Linked DNA regions of Thermovibrio ammonificans HB-1. The protein of the gene in region 2 binds, or shares a complex with, the protein of the main gene of each other region. Links are inferred from orthologs where the notes say so. Each region holds a gene or a part of one and is shown on either strand. Other genes may lie near its edges. The genes, in order: prfA and prmC.

Region 1 (3,156 bases), 440 kb from region 2 along the record:
CTTCTTTCCCTCCCGGTTAACCTCCCGTGCCGTAAAGAGCACCTCGTCGCCCACCTTAACGGGGCGCAGGAACTTAACGGAAGCACTCCCCAGAACAACGGTAGGCTCGTTAACGGCCAGCATGGCGGCGTAGTCGGCGGCGGAAAAGAGAAACCCTCCGTGAACAAGGCCCTTACCGTCGGCAGCCATTACCGGCGCAGTCTTCAGCAGAACCTTAGAGTAACCCTCCCCGAGCTCAACCGGCTCCCCGGAAAGGGAGCGGTCTATCAGTTTATGGGTCTTTACCTCCATCGCCCCTCCTACTTACAGTTACTTACACATATCCTTTCGGGAATGAGCTTCCCCCCGCACCCGGTAAAACAGGCGTTAAACTGCTGCTTACAGCCGCAGTCTCTAACGCAGGTAACCGAAAGCTGACGGACAAAATCGGAAAGCTTCGGAGGTTCCGGCCTTTCCGGAGGCAAAGGCTTCTTCTCGTTCAGAGTATCGAGGGCCTGCTCAAGCTGATACTTGCGGGAGCAGGCGTAGTAGTCCTTACTCTTCTTACAGGCCCTCTTGAAAAAGAGGTAATCTCGGTAGAGCTGCCTGTAACTGTTAGACCAGCTCAAAAGCCTGTTCTGGTAAGTGGCGTAAGCCGCCCTGTAGGCAGAGAGTTCCCTGTTGTAAACCGCAAGAGCCTGCCTGTACAGCCTTTCGGCCCTGCTTCTCACCTGAGCCATGCAGGCGTTGTAAGAGTCCTCGCAGCTCTCTTTACAGGATTTAAACGACTCGTAACAGCCGCTCAAACAGGCCCTGTTGTCGGCAGGAGGTTCGTACCTGTAGGAGACCGCAAACTCCGGTCCTCCGCACGAGGCAACAAACAGGGCCGCAACGCATAAAAGGAGCTTTTTCATCTTTTTGGCCTCCGGGGCTTGATTAAACTATTCTACCCTTCTATCGTTTAAAGTGCAGAAAACCCAATCGGGGGAGCAGATGGAGAAGGCCATAGAGAGCAGGCTCGAGAAGATAGCGAAGAAGTTTAAGGAGATAGAGGAGAACTTAGGGAAGCCGGAGGTGATAGCCGACCAGAAGAAGTTCCAGACGCTGGCCAAGGAACACAAAGAGCTTCAACCCATATACGACACCTACATGGAGTACAAGAAAACCCGCCAGGGGATAGAAGAGGCCCTGGAGATTATCGAAGCGGGCGAGGAAGAAGAGCTGGTAGAGCTTGCAAAGGAAGAGAAGAAGGAGCTCGAAAAGCGGGCGGAGGAGCTAGAGGGTGAGCTCAAAAAACTCCTCATTCCTAAAGACCCCAACGACGAAAAGAACGTAATCCTCGAAATCCGTGCAGGAGCCGGCGGAGAGGAAGCGGCCCTGTTTGCCCAAGACCTTTTCAGGATGTACTGCCGCTACGCAGAAAGGAAGGGTTGGAAGGTTGAAATCCTCTCCATGAACGAAACCGGCCTCGGGGGCATAAAAGAGGTTGTTGCAACCATCTCCGGCAAAGGGGCGTACTCGAGGCTCAAGTACGAATCGGGAGTTCACAGGGTTCAGCGGATTCCGGTAACCGAATCGGGCGGCCGCATCCACACCTCCACCGCCACCGTAGCCATACTGCCCGAAGCGGAGGAGGTTGAAATAGAGATAAAGGAGAGCGACCTGAAGATAGACACCTACCGCTCCTCCGGAGCAGGCGGACAGCACGTTAACACAACCGATTCCGCCGTACGGATTACCCACCTGCCAACCGGCATAGTAGTAACCTGCTCAAACGAGCGCTCCCAGATTCAAAACAGGATAAAGGCGATGAAGATACTCAGAGCCCGCCTGAAGGAGCTCTACGAGAGGCAGCAGAAGGAGAAGATGGACTCTGCAAGGAAGGCCCAAGTAGGTTCGGGAGACAGAAGCGAGAAGATAAGAACCTACAACTTCCCCGAGGGCAGGGTAACCGACCACAGGATAAAGCTGACCCTTTACAACCTTCAGGAGTTCCTCGACGGCGACCTGGACGAGATGATAGACGCCCTTGCAGCGGCCGAACAGGCCAAAAAGATTGAGGCCCTTATGGACGAAGAGGGGCAGGCTTAGAACCTGCCTCCCCTCATAGACACCTCAAGGGCAGCACCTACAAGGCTGAAGAGGATAGCCATAATAAACACAATAACTACGCCGCCTATAGAGGTTCCCCCCTTCTTTATCACCATCAGCTTGAAGGTCTCTTCGTCGGGGTACTCCTCTTTAAGCTGAACCAGAGTCTCGTAGGTATACCTGCCGTAGAGGTAGTTCCCCAGCATCGCCACGCCGAACCACAGGGCAAGGGCAACGAGCAGCCCCACAACCGGCAGGTAGTCGAGAATGGACAGGGCCAAAACTATGGCGGAGTAGAGGTACATCTTCCTGTAGCCCATCCAGAAAACCCCGAACGCAAAGGCAGCCCAGTTCCAGGAAATCTTTGAACCGGTTTTCGCCATGAGCTTCCACTTGGAAACGTAGTAGTCGGCGTTCTTCTGAACGAAAGAGCGAACGGTCTCCTCTCCGAACTCCTCAAACAGCCTGTTTAGCACCAGACACCCCCGAAGTTATAATTTGTCTACTGTATAGAATTATCGTTATTTTAACTACCAATTCAAACCGCAGGAGAAGAGAATGGGACAGAGAGAGGAGTTCATACCCAAGTGGGTGGCTTGGGAGATAACGAGGCGCTGTAACCTCCAGTGTATCCACTGCCGCTCGGCCTCAACCATGGAGTCGGAGCAGGGAGACTTCTCAACGGAAGACGGCAAAAAGCTCCTTGACGACATAGCGAAGCTCTCAAAACCCACCGTAGTTTTAACCGGCGGAGAGCCCCTCCTCAGGGAGGATATCTGGGAGCTTGCCGAGTACGGAACGAAACTGGGATTCAGAATGTGCATAGCCACAAACGGCACCCTTGTAGACGACGAAGTGTGTCGCAAGATGAAAGAGGTAGGCATAAGAATGGTCTCCCTCTCCCTCGACGGCTCAACGCCCGAAATCCACGACGACTTCCGGAAACAGCCGGGAGCCTACGAAGGGGTGATAAAGGCGGCGGAGCTCTTTAACAAACACGGGATTCCCTTCCTCATAAACTCCTCGTTCACAAAGAGGAACGCCCACGACATTCCCAACGTTTACAAAAAAGCCAGGGAGCTGGGT
Region 2 (3,254 bases):
CGGCGTAGTTGACTCTATCGTGAATGTCCTCCTTTATGTTCCCCTCTTTTCTCACCCGGGTTCTGTGGACGTGGGATTTATCGGCCACAACAAGCGCTGCTGCCACTTCCGTTGCCGGCTCTCCGGTTCCCTCCTCGTGGTTACCTATTGCAAAGGTTATCTCGGTGAGGTGGTCGTCGAGGAATCCTCTGCCCTTGAGCAGTTGGTATGCAAGGATTGCACCGCTCTGGGCGTGGTCGTGGCGGCTCACTATGTGGCCTATGTCGTGTAGGAGCCCTGCAACACCCGCAAGCTCGGCAAGGACTCTGTCTCCAACCGTCTTAAGCAGTAACCACCGGGCTTTGTTTGCCACCCAGCTTACGTGTTTTATGCCGTGGTCGGTGTAGCCCATACGTTTAAGGAAGTAGTCGGCCCGTTCTATGTAGTAGAGGATTCTCTTGTCTTTCATGAGCTCTCTGAAGGTGGGAAATTCAAACTCCACGGATGCTTACCTCTCCGGAAAAGAGTCTCGTTATCTGTCCGTCTCTTTCAACAACGAGTGCTCCGTCTGTGTCTATGCCCAGGGCCCTTGCCCGAAAACGCTCGTTTTCCCGAACTACCACCACTTCCCGCCCTATTAGGGGGCACTCCCTCTCAAACTCCCTTGGGTTGAAGCTTCCCTCTTTGAGCCGGGCGTGAAGCTCTAAAACGTTTTTGTGGAGCGACTTAAGCAGGGTGTTGTAGTTGAATTCTATCCCTTCGGCACTGAGAGAAGTTGCCGGTTTTTCAAGGTTTTGAAGCTCCTCTTTCCCGTAGGAAAGGTTTATGCCGACTCCTACAACCAGCCTGTCCTTCGTTCGCTCAACGAGAATCCCGCTCACCTTCTTACCTTCTATGTAAACGTCGTTTGGCCACTTCAGGTAGAAGCGGTTGTCCAGCTCTTTGAGCGTTTTCAGAACCGCCACGCCGAAAGCCACGCTTACAATTGGCAGGTTTAGCCTCTCGAGAATAAACGAGGCGTACAGCCCCTTTCCGGCCTCAGAGAGCCAGCTTCTTCCCCTTCGGCCCCTGCCTGCCCTCTGCTTTCGGGCCACAACGCAGAGGCCGTGCTTGAAGGGGAGCCTTTTGGCTTCGTCGTTTGTGGAATCTACCTCTTCGAGGAAGACGATTTCCATGGCCAAATTTTATAAAACTCCCTATAATTGCCGCTATGAAGTGGAACGTTGGTAGTTTGCTTAAAAGAGCTTCTGAAATCCTCAAAGAGAGGGGCTCACCCACCCCCAGGCTCGACGCCGAGCTGCTGCTCGTTCACTCCCTCGGCCTGAAGGGCAGGGTAGAGCTCTACACCCAGTTCGACAGACCCCTTACCGACGACGAGGTGGAGCGTTACAGGCAGCTTATAGTGAGGCGGGCCAAGGGGGAGCCCGTAGCCTACATAACCGGGAAGAAGGAGTTCTACGGCTTTGAGTTCCTTGTAGATAGGGGAGTTCTGGTTCCCCGGCCGGAGACCGAGCTCCTGGTAGACGTTGCCCTTTCCTACCTAAAGGGGAAACAGGGAAAAACGGTTGTTGACGTTGGCACCGGCTCCGGCTGCGTAATCCTTACCCTGTGTAAACTCCTTGGAGACGCTAACCGCTACTACGGTGTTGACCTTTCACCCAAGGCTTTGGAGGTAGCCGAGAAGAACAGGGAGAGGCTCGGCTGCTCCGTGACCTTCCTCAGGAGCAACCTCCTTGAAGCTGTAGACTTCCCCGTGGATGCCGTTGTGGCAAACCTCCCCTACGTTCCCGTTGGCGATAAGAGGCTCCACAAGTGGGTTCTGAAGTATGAGCCGGCCATGGCCCTTTTCGGCGGAAAAGACGGCCTTGAGCTCATAGAGCGGCTTATCGTTCAGGCAAAGGAGAAGATTAACCCTAAGGGGTTCATAGCCCTTGAGGTTGGAGAGGGCCAGGCCGATAGGGTAAAATCTCTCCTTGAAACCGCCGGCTTCCTGAACGTCAAGTCTTTTCGCGACCTTTCCGGGATTGAGCGCGTAGTTGTCGGGGAGAAGAATGGAGAGTGAAGAGAAGTTCATCATAAGAGGAGGCAGGGAGTTAAGGGGAACGGTTAAGGTCTCCGGCTCGAAGAACGCCTCTCTGCCGATAATTTTTGCCTCTATCCTTACCGGCTCCCTTACCCTCCACAACGTTCCGAGGTTAACAGACGTTTTTACCGCCTGCAAACTCCTTGAGGCTATGGGTTTTCACACCTCGTTTTCGGGGAATACCCTTAAGGTATCCTTCTCGGGGGACCTCAACCCCGTTGCCCCCTACGAGCTGGTTATAGCCATGAGGGCCTCTATTCTCACCCTCGGTCCGCTCCTTGCCCGCTACGGCAGGGGGAAGGTGTTCCTGCCGGGAGGGTGTGCAATAGGCGTGAGGCCGGTAGACCTGCACCTTAAGGGGCTGTCCCGTTTGGGGGCCGATATTAAGGTCTACCACGGCTTTATAGTGGGAGAGGTTAAGGGAAGGCTCAAGGGGGCCGAGATATACTTTGACTTCCCGACAGTTGGCGGAACAGAAAACGTTCTGATGGCGGCGGTTCTTGCCGAAGGGAAAACGGTTATCCGTAACGCCGCGAAAGAGCCGGAGATTGTTGACCTCGCAAGGGCTTTAAAGAGGGCCGGAGCAGTTATAGAGGGAGAGGGAACGGACGTCATAGAGGTTTGGGGTGTTGATGAGCTCTCTCCCTTTGAGTATACGGTTATGCCCGACAGGATAGAGGCGGGCACTTTTATGTCGGCGGTTGCCGCCGCCGGAGGAGACGTTGTGATAGAGGATTTCCCCTCTTACGCCCTCAAGGCGGTTGTGGATAAATTTTCCGAGGCCGGCCTTGTTGTAGAGGAGCTCCCCGGCTCGAAAGTGAGGGTTGTAAAGAGGGAGCGCCTCAGGGGAACCGACATAGTGACCCAGCCTTACCCGGGCTTTCCCACCGACATGCAGGCCCAGTTTATGGCCGCCATGTGCCTTGCAGAGGGGGATTCTGTAATCAGGGAGACTATCTTCGAGAACCGTTTTATGCACGTTCCCGAGCTTCAGCGCCTTGGAGCCAACCTTAAGGTAGACGGCAACACCGTTTTTGTCCGCGGCGTTGAGGAGCTGGTGGGGGCGAAAGTTACTGCAACAGACCTTCGGGCAAGCGCTTCACTGGTTATAGCCGGCCTTGCTGCCAAAAACACTACCGAAGTTTATAAAATTTGCCACCTCGACAGGGGCTACGAGCAGATGGAGGTGAAG

The links.
Region 1: the proteins of prmC (region 2) and prfA are in contact, whole or in part, in a crystal structure (PDB 2B3T), measured with the Escherichia coli proteins. The link is inferred for Thermovibrio ammonificans HB-1 from one-to-one orthologs.

The regions. Positions count from the first base shown.
Region 1 is NC_014926.1:1,221,359-1,224,514, forward strand. What follows is about bases 180-3,021. They hold prfA (peptide chain release factor 1), read left to right. Parts: upstream 180-972; coding sequence 973-2,070; downstream 2,071-3,021. Other genes in these bases: THEAM_RS06240 (PaaI family thioesterase), read right to left, coding at 180-291; THEAM_RS06245 (hypothetical protein), read right to left, coding at 300-893; THEAM_RS06255 (DUF2628 domain-containing protein), read right to left, coding at 2,067-2,546; THEAM_RS06260 (radical SAM/SPASM domain-containing protein), read left to right, coding at 2,629-3,021. Also shown: more of THEAM_RS06240, read right to left, coding at 1-179; more of THEAM_RS06260, read left to right, coding at 3,022-3,156. UniProt on the Escherichia coli protein: Peptide chain release factor 1 directs the termination of translation in response to the peptide chain termination codons UAG and UAA.
Region 2 is NC_014926.1:778,570-781,823, forward strand. What follows is about bases 176-3,115. They hold prmC (peptide chain release factor N(5)-glutamine methyltransferase), read left to right. Parts: upstream 176-1,189; coding sequence 1,190-2,041; downstream 2,042-3,115. Other genes in these bases: THEAM_RS04145 (HD domain-containing protein), read right to left, coding at 176-481; THEAM_RS04150 (biotin--[acetyl-CoA-carboxylase] ligase), read right to left, coding at 471-1,154; murA (UDP-N-acetylglucosamine 1-carboxyvinyltransferase), read left to right, coding at 2,031-3,115. Outside these bases: more of THEAM_RS04145, read right to left, coding at 1-175; more of murA, read left to right, coding at 3,116-3,254. UniProt on the Escherichia coli protein: Methylates the class 1 translation termination release factors RF1/PrfA and RF2/PrfB on the glutamine residue of the universally conserved GGQ motif, i.e. on 'Gln-235' in RF1 and on 'Gln-252' in RF2.